Regions from separate parts of the Mesobacillus boroniphilus genome, predicted to be linked through region 1. Evidence: predicted binding sites of a transcription regulator. Region 1 holds the regulator's gene; the other holds the start of a gene.
The links. Region 1 encodes Rex, which represses fermentation and respiration genes when NADH is low (regulators of the CRP and FNR family bind a similar motif). Its sites were predicted from a motif close to TTGTGAAATATTTCACAA; they were not measured.

Region 2: DYI25_RS14155 (AtpZ/AtpI family protein) is a predicted target of Rex. The motif match lies at 1,751-1,768, and genes of this name have one in related genera.

What each region holds. Positions count from the first base shown of each region.
Region 1 is NZ_QTKX01000007.1:1,542-8,845, reverse strand. Features, by position in the region: gene groL (chaperonin GroEL) at 1-275, opposite strand, end outside; gene groES (co-chaperone GroES) at 333-617, opposite strand; gene DYI25_RS21970 (CPBP family intramembrane glutamic endopeptidase) at 999-1,730, shown strand; gene DYI25_RS21965 (YdiK family protein) at 1,734-1,934, shown strand; gene DYI25_RS21960 (redox-sensing transcriptional repressor Rex) at 1,960-2,625, opposite strand; gene moaC (cyclic pyranopterin monophosphate synthase MoaC) at 2,653-3,147, opposite strand; gene DYI25_RS21950 (ABC-F family ATP-binding cassette domain-containing protein) at 3,327-5,255, shown strand; gene tsaD (tRNA (adenosine(37)-N6)-threonylcarbamoyltransferase complex transferase subunit TsaD) at 5,683-6,702, opposite strand; gene rimI (ribosomal protein S18-alanine N-acetyltransferase) at 6,702-7,151, opposite strand; gene tsaB (tRNA (adenosine(37)-N6)-threonylcarbamoyltransferase complex dimerization subunit type 1 TsaB) at 7,165-7,304, opposite strand, start outside.
Region 2 is NZ_QTKX01000002.1:222,588-229,891, forward strand. Features, by position in the region: gene DYI25_RS14150 (S8 family serine peptidase) at 1-1,575, shown strand, start outside; gene DYI25_RS14155 (AtpZ/AtpI family protein) at 1,935-2,156, shown strand; gene DYI25_RS14160 (ATP synthase subunit I) at 2,163-2,534, shown strand; gene atpB (F0F1 ATP synthase subunit A) at 2,559-3,269, shown strand; gene atpE (F0F1 ATP synthase subunit C) at 3,339-3,551, shown strand; gene DYI25_RS14175 (hypothetical protein) at 3,571-3,801, shown strand; gene DYI25_RS14180 (F0F1 ATP synthase subunit B) at 3,795-4,313, shown strand; gene DYI25_RS14185 (F0F1 ATP synthase subunit delta) at 4,310-4,846, shown strand; gene atpA (F0F1 ATP synthase subunit alpha) at 4,871-6,379, shown strand; gene DYI25_RS14195 (F0F1 ATP synthase subunit gamma) at 6,583-7,304, shown strand, end outside.

The DNA.
Region 1 (7,304 bases):
GTTGCAGTAGTCGTGCCGTCACCAGCAACGTCGTTTGTTTTGCTGGCTACTTCAGCAACAAGCTTAGCACCCATGTTTTCGAATGCATCTTCAAGTTCGATTTCTTTCGCGATCGTTACACCATCGTTAGTGATAAGAGGTGAACCGAATTTCTTCTCAAGAACCACGTTGCGTCCCTTTGGTCCAAGAGTTACTTTTACTGCGTTTGCAAGAGAATCAACCCCGCGAAGCATCGCGCGGCGTGCTTCTTCACTGAACTTAATTTCTTTAGCCATTGTAGAAAGACCTCCTCAAATTTTTAATATTTAACGTTCTGTCTATAATCGCAGTGATTATTGTACTACTGCAAGAATGTCGTTTTCACGTAGGATTAGGTACTCAGTTCCCTGGTACTTTACTTCTGTGCCTGCGTATTTTGAGAAGATAATGCGGTCTCCGACTGCAACTTCAAGAGCAATGCGCTCGCCGTTCTCAAGAACACGGCCTGTTCCAACAGCTACGACTTTACCTTCTTGAGGTTTTTCTTTCGCTGTGTCGGGTAAAACGATACCGCTTGCAGTTTTTTCTTCAGACTCAACAAGCTCGATAATAATGCGATCTCCTAGTGGCTTGATCAAGTGAAACAACCTCCTCAAATTATATGTAGAATTTTTTTATTAGCACTCTCCTCGATAGAGTGCTAACACAATTTATATAATAATGAATCTCCATTTTTTTTGCAAGCGTGAAGCCTAACTTTTTTTATAAAATTTAGCATTAAATTCAACCTCATTCCCTTCGACAGCAAGTACCATATTTCGCGTTTTCTGAAGGAAGCCTGGCTAAAAAAGAGCACCTTAAAGAGTATGCCAGTTCCAAGGAATCTTAACCAAAACATTCACGAAGCGCCCTGATATTTGAACTTTCTCGATGATTACTAGTAAAATGGATAGATAGCATTCTTATAATAGCTTTCACGGCATACACATAGACGATCCGAATAGAAGGAGATTATCATATTGAAAAAAGAATACTGGTACGTCATTATCGCTTATATTGTCATGCAGCTTTCAAGCCTGATTGGCATCCCGATTATTGCATTTATCGGAGCCGCAATGGGGAAAAGTCTTGAGGAAATGGAGACCATCTCGATTCCCTACTGGCTCGTGATCAGCTTTTCGCTAACACTTGTAATCGTGCTTCTGCTCCTAAGGAAGGAACGCAGGACAGATGCAGACTTACGTGGTGCTTCATCACCGGCAAGCTCAGCTGCCTGGGCTTTCGCAGGTGTATTCCTTGCTCTGTTCGCCCAATCAATCGCGGCAAGCATCGAAAACATGCTTGGCATTGAAATGGGCTCGGAAAATACACAGGAAATCATTAAGTTGATTGAAAGATTCCCGGTTGTCATCCTGGTCAGCTCGATAATCGGACCAATCTTAGAAGAGATCGTCTTCCGGAAAATCATTTTCGGCAGTCTGCATAAGAAAATGAATTTCTTTTTCGCCGCTCTGATCAGCTCTGTCATTTTTGCACTCGCGCATATGGAGCCGGAGCATGTGATTCTTTACTCAGCAATGGGCTTCACCTTTGCTTTCCTTTATGTGAAAACAAAGCGTATCATCGTGCCAATCATTGCCCATGTTACAATGAATACAATGGTTGTCCTGCTTCAATCCGTATTTAGGGAAGACATTGAGAGAATGATAAAAGAAGCAGAGAAAATTCAAAGCTTTATTGGGGGATTTTAAGTTATGAAGCAATCGCCTTTATTTTCAGGCATTGTCTACATCTTGTTAGGCAGCTTATTCACCTATTTCGCCATCCAGAATGTAAACGAGACAGGCTGGGGATTCTTCAGCTATTTGCTTGTGGCCCTCGCTACGTTCGACTTCGGGTCCGGCATCAGAATGATTATGTTCCATTTTAAACTGAAAAATATACAGAAAAAATAGCTCCTTCAGATGAAGGAGCTATTTTTTATTCTACTGTTTCAGTTGTTTCAGTATCTGTCGGATAATGCTTTAAAAAGTAAATCAATGACTGCAGCTCCACCGCCAAATCAATGTGGTGGATCCTTATGGACGGCGGCACATTCAGCCTCGCCGGGGTGAAGTTGAGGATTCCCTTGATATTAGCCTGTACCAATCGGTCTGTTATCGGCTGCGCCACAGCTGATGGAACCGTCAGGATTGCCACCTGAATACCTTCCTCGACGACAACCTTGTCAAGGTCGTCCATGTGATACACTGCTACGTCTCCAATCTTCGTGCCAACCTTGTCCGGTGCCACATCAAACGCAATCTCGATTTTCGTGTTATTGTTCTTGGAAAAATTATAATTTAAAAACGCTGTTCCGAGATTACCGACACCAATTAAGGCAACCTTCGTCAGTTCATCCTGATCGAGTGTCTTACGGAAAAAGGTAAGCAGGTAATTAACATTATATCCGTATCCCTTTTTACCTAAAGCTCCAAAGTAGGAAAAATCCCTTCGGATTGTCGCAGAATCCACTTTTACCGCTTCACTTAACTCTGCGGATGATACCCTTTGCTTCCCTGAAGAATGCAAGTTCAATAAGAACCGGTAATATAGTGGCAAACGTTTTGCGGTTGCCTGCGGAATCTTCATAGCATCATTCGTCATTCTCCATCCTCCACCCTGTCCGTTTTTCTATCTCAACTTCTCTTCTCTCTTAAAATCGCCGTTCTTTCCGCCGGTTTTTTCGACAAGATACGTCTTGCCGATCACCATGCCTTTATCAACGGCCTTGCACATATCATAAACAGTCAGCGCACATGCTGAAGCTGCTGTTAACGCTTCCATTTCTACACCCGTATTTCCTTTTGTTTTTACAGCTGCTGCGATATTTAAAACATAGTCACTACCATTTTGCTCCCAATCGAATGAAAGGTCAATGCCTGTCAATGGAATCGGGTGGCACATCGGGATTATTTCAGAGGTTTTTTTCGCCGCCATGATGCCTGCTACCTGCGCGACAGCAAGTACATCCCCTTTTTTCATTTTATTTTCAGTGATTCTCATATATATATCTTCGTTTACGGTTATGCTGGAATGGGCGACTGCCGTACGGACCGTCTCCGGCTTTTCACTTACATCGACCATCTTCGCTCTTCCCTCTTCGTTAAAATGCGTAAATTCTGCCATGTTAAAGCTCCTTTCTACCAAATGATACACTATTTTGTCAAACTTGTGTGTGAACTTTGTTTCAGTGTTCACAATACATAGGGAATTTTTTACACCTTACCACCTATAGCAGTTCGCACATATTGCCGTGCCTATATTATTGGGTTACACTATCTCTAAGGCAATAGAGGTGAAAAATAATGATATTATTACAAGTTAATCAGCTTTCAAAATATTTTGCTGCTGATCTTATTTTATCGAATATAAAGTTTGAAATACAGACAAATGACCGTGTAGCGCTCGTCGGCCGAAACGGGGCAGGCAAATCGACACTGCTAAAAATCATCGCCGGCTACGAATCGCACGATGGCGGCGAAATCATCCGCCCAAAAGGTACGACAATTGGATACCTTGCCCAAAATACCGGTCTGGAATCCGAGAAAAGCATCTGGGATGAAATGCTAGCTGTTTTTGACCATCTGCACAGCATGGAAAAAGATTTGCGCCGTCTCGAGGAAAAAATGTCGGATTCTGACACCCTGTCAAACGCGACAGAATACGAAAGAGTATTGAAGGAATACGACCTTTTGCAAGTCCAGTTCAAGGAAAAAGGCGGCTACCAGTATGAAGCCGATATCCGTTCCGTCCTACACGGCCTGAACTTCCATTCTTTTGATTATTCCACAAAAATATCCACTTTAAGCGGAGGACAGAAAACTAGACTCGCATTGGCGAAGCTATTATTGACCCGCCCGGATATTTTGATTTTGGATGAACCGACGAACCACCTTGATATTGACACGCTATCCTGGCTTGAACAGTATTTGCAGGGCTATAACGGAGCCATACTGATCGTTTCACACGACCGCTACTTCCTGGATAAGGTCGTGAACCAGGTATATGAAATCTCCCGCCACCTGCTGACGAAGTTCCCAGGCAATTACAGCTCATATTTGGAGCATAAAGCCGCGAATTACGAACGTGATCTGAAACTGTATGAGAAGCAGCAGGATGAGATTGCCAAGCTCCAGGATTTTATCCAGCGTAACCTGGCCAGGGCATCAACAACTAAGCGTGCCCAGAGCCGTCGGAAACAGCTTGAAAAAATAGACCGGTTGGACAGGCCGATGGGTGATGAAAAATCTGCATCGTTCAGCTTCCAAATTGAACGCCAGAGCGGGAATGATGTCCTGAAGGTAGATGCGCTTGCTGTCGGCTATCAAAACGAAGTGGTCTCTAAGAATATCACGTTTAACCTTTCGCGCGGTGACAGCACTGCACTGGTTGGACCAAATGGTGTCGGAAAATCAACTTTATTAAAAACTATCGTTGAAAAACTGCCCTCGATAACCGGCAATATTCAATACGGTTCTAATGTTTCGATCGGCTACTATGATCAAGAACAGGCAGAACTCAGCTCGAATAAAAAGGTTTTGAATGAACTTTGGGATGAATACCCCCTTAAATCGGAAAAAGAAATCCGCACCGTACTGGGGAATTTTCTTTTCTCAGGTGACGATGTCTTAAAGATTGTCTCCACCCTGAGCGGTGGCGAAAAAGCTCGTCTGGCACTTGCCAAGCTTATGTTGCAAAACTCGAACTTCTTAATCTTGGACGAGCCTACTAACCATCTAGACTTGGACAGCAAGGAAGTTCTTGAGAATGCACTCATCGACTATCCTGGCACAATCCTGTTTGTCTCACATGACCGTTATTTTATCAACAGGATCGCAACAAAGGTCCTCGAGCTCGATCGCAGTGGCGCAACAGAATACCTTGGCGATTACGATTACTACGTCGAGAAAAAGCTTGAGCAAGAAGAGCTGAAAGCACTGGCCGAACAAGCAGCCAACGCAGCTGGAACCGTGACTGAAACAGCCAGACAGGATAAAACCTCCTACCAGCAGGACAAAGAAGCAAAAAAACTCGAACGCCAGCGCAAACGCCGCATGGAAGAAGTTGAAGCAAAAATTGAACAGCTCGAGTTAGAAGTAGCTGAATACGAAGACATCCTTTGTGATCCCGAAGTTTTCCAGGACCACGAAAAAGCAGGAGAAATCAATAGTAAAATCGAAGCCGCCAAAGAGAAACTCGATGAACTGATGGAAGAGTGGACAGAATTGGCATAGGAACGGACTAAACGGGCATGAATGTGCCCGTTTGTTTATTCTCATTATGTGAAAAAATTCATTGATGATATTTTATTTTCAGAAATTTGTCGATTGCTCGCAAAAATGTTCATTTATTCGCAAAAACTGCGCTTTTATTCGCAAATTTTTTACTATTTATTCGCAAACTGGAAAAAATACATAGATAATTGCCAGTTTTTATTTCCAGATTTACATCTTTTCCACAGAAAAAAAGTCCCGATTAAAAACCAGGACTTTTTGTTCACATAGTTATTCACATAGTAAAGACTGATTTATAGGTTATCCATAGACTTTTCCACATTATCCACAAAACAACCTTTTTTTATCCACATCATACACAGTTTCGCACCATATCCATTAACATATCCACAGAAGAGTCTGACAACAAGTTTTTTCACTTCCGACTTTAGTTGTGGATAGTTATCTCCAGTCCAGGGTTTCCGTTCAATGTCAGGTCCGCTCTTTGGCCTTTTTCGTACAGTACACTTCCCGCAGCCGCAATCATCGCAGCATTGTCTGTGCATAAAGACAACGGAGGAATAACAATTTCCACATCCGAATCCTTAAATTCTGTGGATAGTTTTTCTCTCAACCCTTTATTCGCCGCAACTCCTCCAGCAAGCAGTACTTGTTTTACACCGTATTCCTTCACAGCATTTTGAGTTTTTGTGACAAGTACATCAATAACACTCTCCTGGAAGCTAGCTGCAAGCTCTTCAGGTGCTATTTCCTCGCCTCGCTGCTGCGCGTTATGCACAACGTTGATTACCGCCGACTTCAATCCGCTGAAGCTGAAATCATAGGAGCCTTCCTCCAGCCATGCGCGCGGCAGGTCGATTGTTGCCTTTCCTTCATGAGCAAGCCTGTCGATATGGGGACCGCCCGGATATGGAAGGTGCAACGTCCTTGCCACCTTGTCATAGGCTTCGCCTGCGGCGTCATCTCTTGTCTCGCCAATTACCTCGAAGTGACCGTGCTCCTTCATATATACAAGCTCAGTGTGCCCGCCGGATACTACAAGTGAAAGCAACGGGAAGTTCATCTCGGTAACAAGACGGTTCGCATAGATATGGCCAGCAATATGATGAACTCCAACGAGTGGAATGCCATTCGCAAATGCCAATGCTTTGGCCGCGTTCACCCCAATCAATAATGCTCCAACCAGGCCTGGCCCTTCCGTCACCGCAATGGCATCCAAATCCTTTATATCTACATTTGCCTGGGCTAATGCTTCCTCCAATACAAGCGTGATCTGTTCAACATGATGCCTAGATGCAATCTCTGGTACTACACCGCCGAACCGCTTATGGCTCTCAATCTGAGAGGCGACGACATTCGCAAGGATTTCCCGTCCATTTTTTACAATCGCAACAGCCGTCTCATCACAGCTCGTCTCTATTCCCATTATTAATTGATCTTTTGTCATTATAAATTCACCCACATTACTATAGCGTCTTCCATATTATCCGTATAATACTGTTTTCTAATGGCCCCTTCTTCAAATCCAAACTTGCGATAAAGATTTTGGGCCCTTACATTGCTGACCCTGACTTCGAGGGTCATCCTCAATGCTCCTAATTCGCGAGCTAGCCCCATGACCTTGGCCATAAGGGCCTCACCCAGCTTCATTCCTCTATATTCCGGAAGCAAGGCGATATTCGTGATATGCGCTTCATCGATGATGAGCCACACTCCACAGTAGCCAACTATCCTTTGATCCACTTCCACTATCAGATACTCAGCAAACTGATTCTTCGTCAGCTCATTGAAAAAAGCTTCCCTGCTCCATGGAATGGTAAAGGAATTAACTTCTACCTCCATCACTTCATCCAGATCATCAACCGTCATATTGCGGAACATTATCGTGTTATTCATCTTATCTTCCCACTTATTGTTTAGTCTCTTGCGCTTTCAGCCAATTAGCCTCTGCTTCTGCCAGGCGGATATAATTAGGGACAAATGTATGAAGGTCAACAGCCTCTTTTTCCCTTCCTAACAAAGCCAGCTCTGCCGGTCTAGGATTCTGTT
Region 2 (7,304 bases), on a different contig from region 1:
GTCATAGCTGCTATTGATGAAGCTATAAAAGATAAGGTGGACATCTTGAATCTCTCGCTTGGAAATGATGTCAATGGTCCGGACCTGCCCATCAGCCTCGCGCTCAATAAAGCGGTGGATGAAGGAATCGTCGCGGTAACTTCCTCTGGTAATTCGGGTCCCAATCGTTGGACTGTAGGGTCACCAGGCACAGCTTCCAAAGCCATCTCGGTTGGCGCGTCGACTCCTCCGATGCAGGTGCCGTATCTCAACGTCCCAGGACTTTCTGAAGAAATAAGGCTGGAACTTTTACAGGGTTCGGATAATTGGAACATTACTCAAAGTGAAAATCTTGTATTTGCAGGACTGGGCACGAAAGAGGAGATGAAAGACGTAAGGGATAAGCTTGTTTTAGTCGAACGGGGTAAGCTTACTTTTACCGAAAAAGCTAAGAATGCACTTGAAGCGGGCGCTATCGGAGTGATCATCTATAACAATACGAAGGGGACATTCTTTGGAAACCTGGAAGAGAACGTGCCGATTCCAGTGGCCGCGATTAGCAAAGAAGATGGCTTGGCGCTAAAAAAACAGCTCGTTAAAAACTCAATGCTGATCCGTATCAATTTAATAGAAGAAAGAGATATTCTTGCTGACTTCAGCTCCCGCGGTCCGGTGACGGTCACATGGGAAATCAAGCCAGATATCGTTGCACCCGGCGTTGCGATCAACAGCACGATTCCCGGAGGTTACCTCCCTCTTCAGGGAACGAGCATGGCCGCGCCCCATGTAGCAGGAGCGGCAGCGCTGATTAAACAGGCTCATCCAGACTGGAGCCCGGCAGAAATCAAGGCGGCAATCATGAACACTGCCAAGGATATAACCGACCGTGATGGCAAAAGGTACCGGACATTCGAGCAGGGAGCGGGGAGGATCCAGCTGGAGGCGGCCATCAATTCGGAAAGTCTGATTGTTCCGGGCTCGCTGCAATTCGGTAAATTCCAGCTTGCCGAAAACATGCACCGTCACAGTGCAAGACTGACTGTCAAAAACACAGGATCAGCCACTAAAAATTATTCATTTCTCATACCCCAAAAAGAAAAGGGAATAGAGTGGGAGCTTCCGATGAGTTTCTCGCTGAAACCGAATGAAGCGAAAGACGTGGAGCTTGCGATGATAGCAACCCCGGCATTATTAAAAGATAAAATCCATGATGGCAGCCTTGTTATAGAGGACGGGAAAAATAAGATAAGGATTCCATACCTATACGTTTTAGAAGAACCGGATTACCCGCGGGTGATGGGCTTCGACTTTGCTCCGGCAGATAATGGGGAAGCGTATCGCTATGAAGTCTATTTGCCGGGAGGGGCAGAAGAATTTGGCATCGCTCTGTTTGATCCGGATCAATACCGCTTCGTCGGTTTCCTTGACTGGGGAAGGAAGATGAAAAAGGGAATGGTGCGGAAAGAAATACCACTGGAAAAATTGCCGGAGGAAGGAATGTACCTGGCAAAGGTATTTGCAAAGAAGAAAGGTCGAGAAAGCACGATAGACGCAATGATTTTTATAGGTAAAAATACAAGGGGCGGAGGAAGGTGATTCCTATCCGGCCCTTTTTTATTCTTATTAAACTATTCGGCTTCTCGGGCATAAGCTCAAAAAGGTAATTCGGGGTAAAATTGGAATAAATTAAAAGGAGAAAATACAGGCAAAAATAAGCTTTTATAATATAATTCTAAAATAGGGATTATGGTATATATTTTAAGTGAAAACTTTGTGAATTTTTTCACCGCTATGGATTGACATTGACAATAGCCTATTGTATGCTTACAAAGGGCATAAAATGATAAGGTTTTCAACGTTGATATGCAAGCTTTTTTAGTGAAAATATTGTTTTTTCGGAAAATGATTTTTCACCCCCTGAAGCTCCCATTCTCAAAAGTGAGGATGCGTTTTTTATGCGCCGAAACAACCGCCACCCTTTTCAAGCGATGGCACTCATGTCCGCTATACTATCTCAATTGGTAGGCTCCATTTTAATTGGCATATTTTCCGGAAGATGGCTGGACCAAAGTCTTGGTACAGAGCCACTTTTCTTGATATTCGGATTGCTGATCGGATTGGCGGCAGGTGTTTATGCCATGCTCCGCCTCATCCAACACTTCTTTTCGGGAGACTAGCCATCTATGGAAATTCAGGACTTGTTTATTCGCCAGCGCAAATACATATTCACCTTGTTGTCTTTATACGTACTCGGGTACGGCTTTACAAGCTATCAATCGGTTTTTGCCGGGTTGATCTTTGGTACAAGCCTGAGCCTTTTTAATTTATGGCTGCTTGCGAGGAAAATGAACAACTTCGGGGATTCGGTGGTGCAGGGGAAGAAGGTGCGCTCGCTCGGCTCGTTGTCGAGGCTTGCTACTGGAGCGCTTGCTGTAATCGTTGCGATGGAATATCCTGATCGCATTGACCTTGTATTTACGATTTTGGGATTAATGACAGCTTATATTGTCATTATGATAGATTTTTTTGTCCAGTCTTTTCATTTACGTAAATAGCGGGGAAGAGAGGTGAATTAACTGATGCATCATGAAGCTCCATTATTAGATTTATTTGGGCTTACTTTTAACTTAGCAAACATGCTGATGATCACAATTGCGACTGCTCTTGTATTCATCATTGCAGTTCTTTCCACTCGTAAGCTTGCGATGAAACCGACAGGAATGCAGAATTTCATGGAATGGGTTATGGATTTCGTCAAAGGAATCATCAACAGCACGATGGACTGGAAGGATGGGGGAAGATTTCACGTACTTGGCATCACATTGCTGATGTATGTGTTTGTTGCCAATATGCTGGGACTGCCGTTCTCTGTCGTTATCGACAATGAATTATGGTGGAAATCACCGACAGCTGACCCAGTCATCACAATGACTCTTGCAGTCATGGTGGTAGGGCTTTCCCATTACTATGGCGTCAAGCTTAAAGGGACTGCCGAATACGGCAAGGAATTCTTTAAGCCATTTTGGTTCATGTTCCCGATCAAGATCATTGAAGAGTTCGCGAATACGCTCACTCTTGGTCTTCGTCTTTACGGTAACATTTACGCAGGTGAGATCCTGTTGGGTCTGCTTGCAGCCGGACTCGCAACCGGGGTAGGCGGGCACTTAGCCGCAGCCGTTCCAATGCTAGTATGGCAAGGTTTCTCCGTTTTCGTCGGAGCAATCCAGGCATTTATCTTCACTATGTTAACGATGGTTTATCTCTCCCATAAAGTGAGCCATGACCATTAATATAAACCTGTTCATTTAATGGACAAAACTTAAAAACATTTTTTCATACATTAAAGGAGGAACTTTATAATGGGTCTTTTAGCAGCAGCAATCGCAATCGGTTTAGCAGCACTTGGTGCAGGTATTGGTAACGGTTTGATCGTATCACGTACAGTAGAAGGTATCGCTCGTCAGCCAGAAGCTCGCGGTATGCTTCAAACTACAATGTTCATCGGGGTTGCATTGGTTGAAGCGATTCCAATCATCGCAGTAGTTATCGCGTTCATGGTTATCGGTGGTTAATCAATTATAAGAATTTAAGATGGCGAAGATCATTCCGCGCGAACCTTCGCCATTCTATTATGTAGGCTTTGTGCCGGTTCAATCCGGCGGAAGCATACTTGAATTTGAATGTAAGCAATCGTTTGAAATAAAATGGGGCAAGCCTCAGTTCCTGGAACAGGCAGCCTTTAGCGTTGTCTATCCAGATGACGCATGTTGGACCTTTTTAATCATGGTACAACTCTTGAAGGGAGTGAATCGAGGGTGTTAACAATGAATTTTGTATTGGGAGTGGGATCTGGCCTGAATACAGGAGATATCTTATTCCAGCTCATTATGTTCCTTGTTTTGTTAGCATTGCTTAAGAAGTTCGCTTGGGGTCCATTGATGGGCATCATGAAGGAACGTGAAGAGCATATTGCTGGCGAAATCGGAGCGGCTGAAAAAAGCCGTGCTGAAGCACAGAATCTTTTAGAAGAACAGCGTGAAATGCTTAAGCAGGCACGCACAGAAGCACAGGGCCTAATTGAAAATGCAAAGAAACAGGGCGATGTACAGCGTGATGAAATCATTGCACTGGCACGCACTGAATCTGACAGAATCAAAGAATCTGCGAAGCTTGAAATCGAACAGCAGAAGGAGCAGGCTGTTGCGGCAATCCGCGAACAAGTTGCTTCATTATCTGTCTTGATTGCTTCTAAAGTAATCGAGAAGGAAATCTCTGCAGCTGACCAGGAAAAGCTCATCAATGAATACATTCAAGAGGCGGGTAATGCCCGATGAGCAACTCGACAGTAGCAAAACGCTATGCCCTGGCACTTTTTCAACTCGCTTCTGAAAAGCAGGCTCTCCCGCAGGTTGAGGAAGAGCTTCGCACAGTAAAAGAAGTTGTTGTGAACAATCCGGAATTGACTGCTTTTTTGAAGTCTCCTAAGCTTCCTAACGAGAAGAAGAAAGAGGTTTTAAAGCAAGCTTTCGGATCTGTAAGCACATATGTCCTTAATACTCTGATGATTTTGGTTGACCGCCACCGCGAAGACCAGATCGCAGACGTTGCTGACCAGTTCATTGCCCTTGCAAATAATGCAAAAGGCGTGGCTGAAGCAAAAGTTTATAGTGTCCAGCCGCTCACGGCTGAGCAGGCTGAAGCTCTTTCAGCTTCGTTCGCGCCGCAGGTTGGCAAACAGTCACTTCAAATTGAAAACATTGTAGATTCCAATTTGCTTGGAGGCGTAAAGCTTCGCATTGGAAACCGCATTTTTGACGGCAGCTTGCGTGGCAAGCTCGATCGTTTAGAACGTAAATTGCTAGGCTAAGATTCGTAGATAGGGGTGAAACTCATGAGCATCAAAGCTGAAGAAATCAGTGCGCTGATAAAATCGCAAATCGAAAATTATCAGTCGGAAATTCAAGTGAGTGATGTGGGTACAGTTATCAGTGTTGGTGACGGTATCGCCCGTGCTCATGGCCTCGACAATGTCATGGCTGGAGAACTTGTTGAATTTTCAAACGGCGTTATGGGTATGGCACAGAACCTGGAAGAAAATAACGTCGGTATTATCATCCTTGGACCTTTCACGGACATCCGCGAAGGCGACGAGGTACGCCGTACGGGCCGCATCATGGAGGTTCCTGTTGGGGAACAGCTTATCGGCCGCGTAGTAAACCCTCTTGGACAGCCAGTTGATGGCATGGGTCCAATCAACACAACTAAGACTCGTCCAATCGAGTACGCTGCACCGGGAGTTATGGACCGTAAATCTGTTCATGAGCCATTGCAGACTGGTATCAAGGCGATCGACGCTCTTGTGCCAATCGGCCGCGGACAGCGTGAATTGATCATCGGTGACCGCCAGACTGGTAAAACATCTGTAGCGATCGATACAATCCTTAACCAAAAAGGCCAGGACATGATCTGTATCTACGTTGCAATCGGACAGAAGGAGTCAACTGTACGTAACGCGGTTGAAACTCTCCGTAAGCACGGCGCGTTAGATTACTCTATCGTTGTTACAGCATCTGCTTCCCAGCCAGCTCCATTGCTATACCTTGCTCCTTACGCTGGTGTAACAATGGGTGAAGAATTCATGTACAATGGCAAGCACGTGCTTGTAGTATATGATGATCTTTCAAAACAAGCGGCAGCATACCGTGAACTTTCCTTGCTGCTTCGCCGTCCTCCAGGCCGTGAAGCTTACCCAGGGGATGTATTCTACTTGCACTCACGCTTGCTAGAGCGTGCTGCTAAGTTGAGCGACGCTAAAGGCTCAGGTTCAATCACAGCACTTCCGTTCATTGAAACGCAGGCAGGCGACGTATCTGCTTACATTCCGACGAACGTTATCTCAATCACAGACGGACAGATCTTCTTGCAGTCCGACCTATTCTTCTCTGGCGTACGTCCAGCGATCAACGCAGGTCTTTCTGTATCCCGTGTTGGTGGATCAGCTCAAATCAAAGCGATGAAGAAGGTATCTGGTACACTACGTCTTGACCTTGCTTCATACCGTGAATTGGAAGCATTCGCTCAGTTCGGTTCTGACCTTGACAAAGCAACTCAGGCAAAACTTAACCGCGGTGCCCGTACGGTAGAGGTTCTTAAACAAGATCTTAACAAGCCGCTTGCTGTTGAAAAGCAAGTAGCAATCCTATATGCACTGACTCGCGGATTCCTTGACGATATTCCATTGCAGGATATCCGCCGCTTCGAAGGTGAATTCCTTTCATGGTTAGACCACAACCATACAGAGGTGTTAGATCATATCCGTTCAACGAAGGAACTTCCTTCAGACGACGATATGGCTGCTGCAATCAACGCTTTCAAAAAGACGTTTGCAGTATCTGAGTAATTTGAAAAGCGTAAGTGCCTCGATCAGCCCCGATAAGCGCTGGAGGGCCAGCCGATAAAGTCGTTCTTTGACTTTAACGGATGGACCGAAGCGACTCGAGGGGCTAGGCGCTGAAGCTGGACATGTGAGGCAGAACCAGCTTCATGGCTGGTCCTGCCTGACCTTGGACTAACAATCTATGTAAAAGGGTGGTGAGAACCGAAATGGCATCTTTACGCGATATAAAAAACCGTATTACTTCGACTAAAAAGACGAGCCAGATTACGAAGGCAATGGAAATGGTATCCGCAGCTAAATGGAACCGTGGAGTAATGAACGCGAAAGCATTCGTTCCTTACATGGAAAAAATCCAGGAAGTGACTGCCTCCATCGCAATGGGCAGCAAGGATTCCAACCACCCAATGCTGAACAGCCGTCCAGTCAAGAAGACGGGTTATCTAGTGATTACATCTGACCGCGGACTAGCGGGGGCTTATAACAGTAACGTCCTTCGCCAGCTGTATCAGACAATCCAGCAACGCCATAAATCAAATGATGAGTTTGCGATCATCGCGATCGGGCGTGTCGGCCGTGACTTTTTCAAAAGTCGTGGCATGAACGTTGTCCTAGACATCGTCGGCATTGCAGACCAGCCGTCCTTCGCAGAAATCCAGGATATCGCCAGCAACACTGTTGGCATGTTCTCAGATGGATCATTTGATGAATTATATATTTACTACAGTCATTACGTCAGCGCGATTGCTCAAGAAGTAACCGAGAAGAAGCTGCTTCCGTTAACGGATATTGGCGGAGCTTCAACAAAGCTTACCTCTTACGAATTCGAGCCGAACGCTGAGGAGATCCTGGAAGTTCTCTTGCCGCAATACGCAGAAAGCTTGATTTACGGAGCACTGCTTGATAGTAAAGCAAGTGAACACGCTGCTCG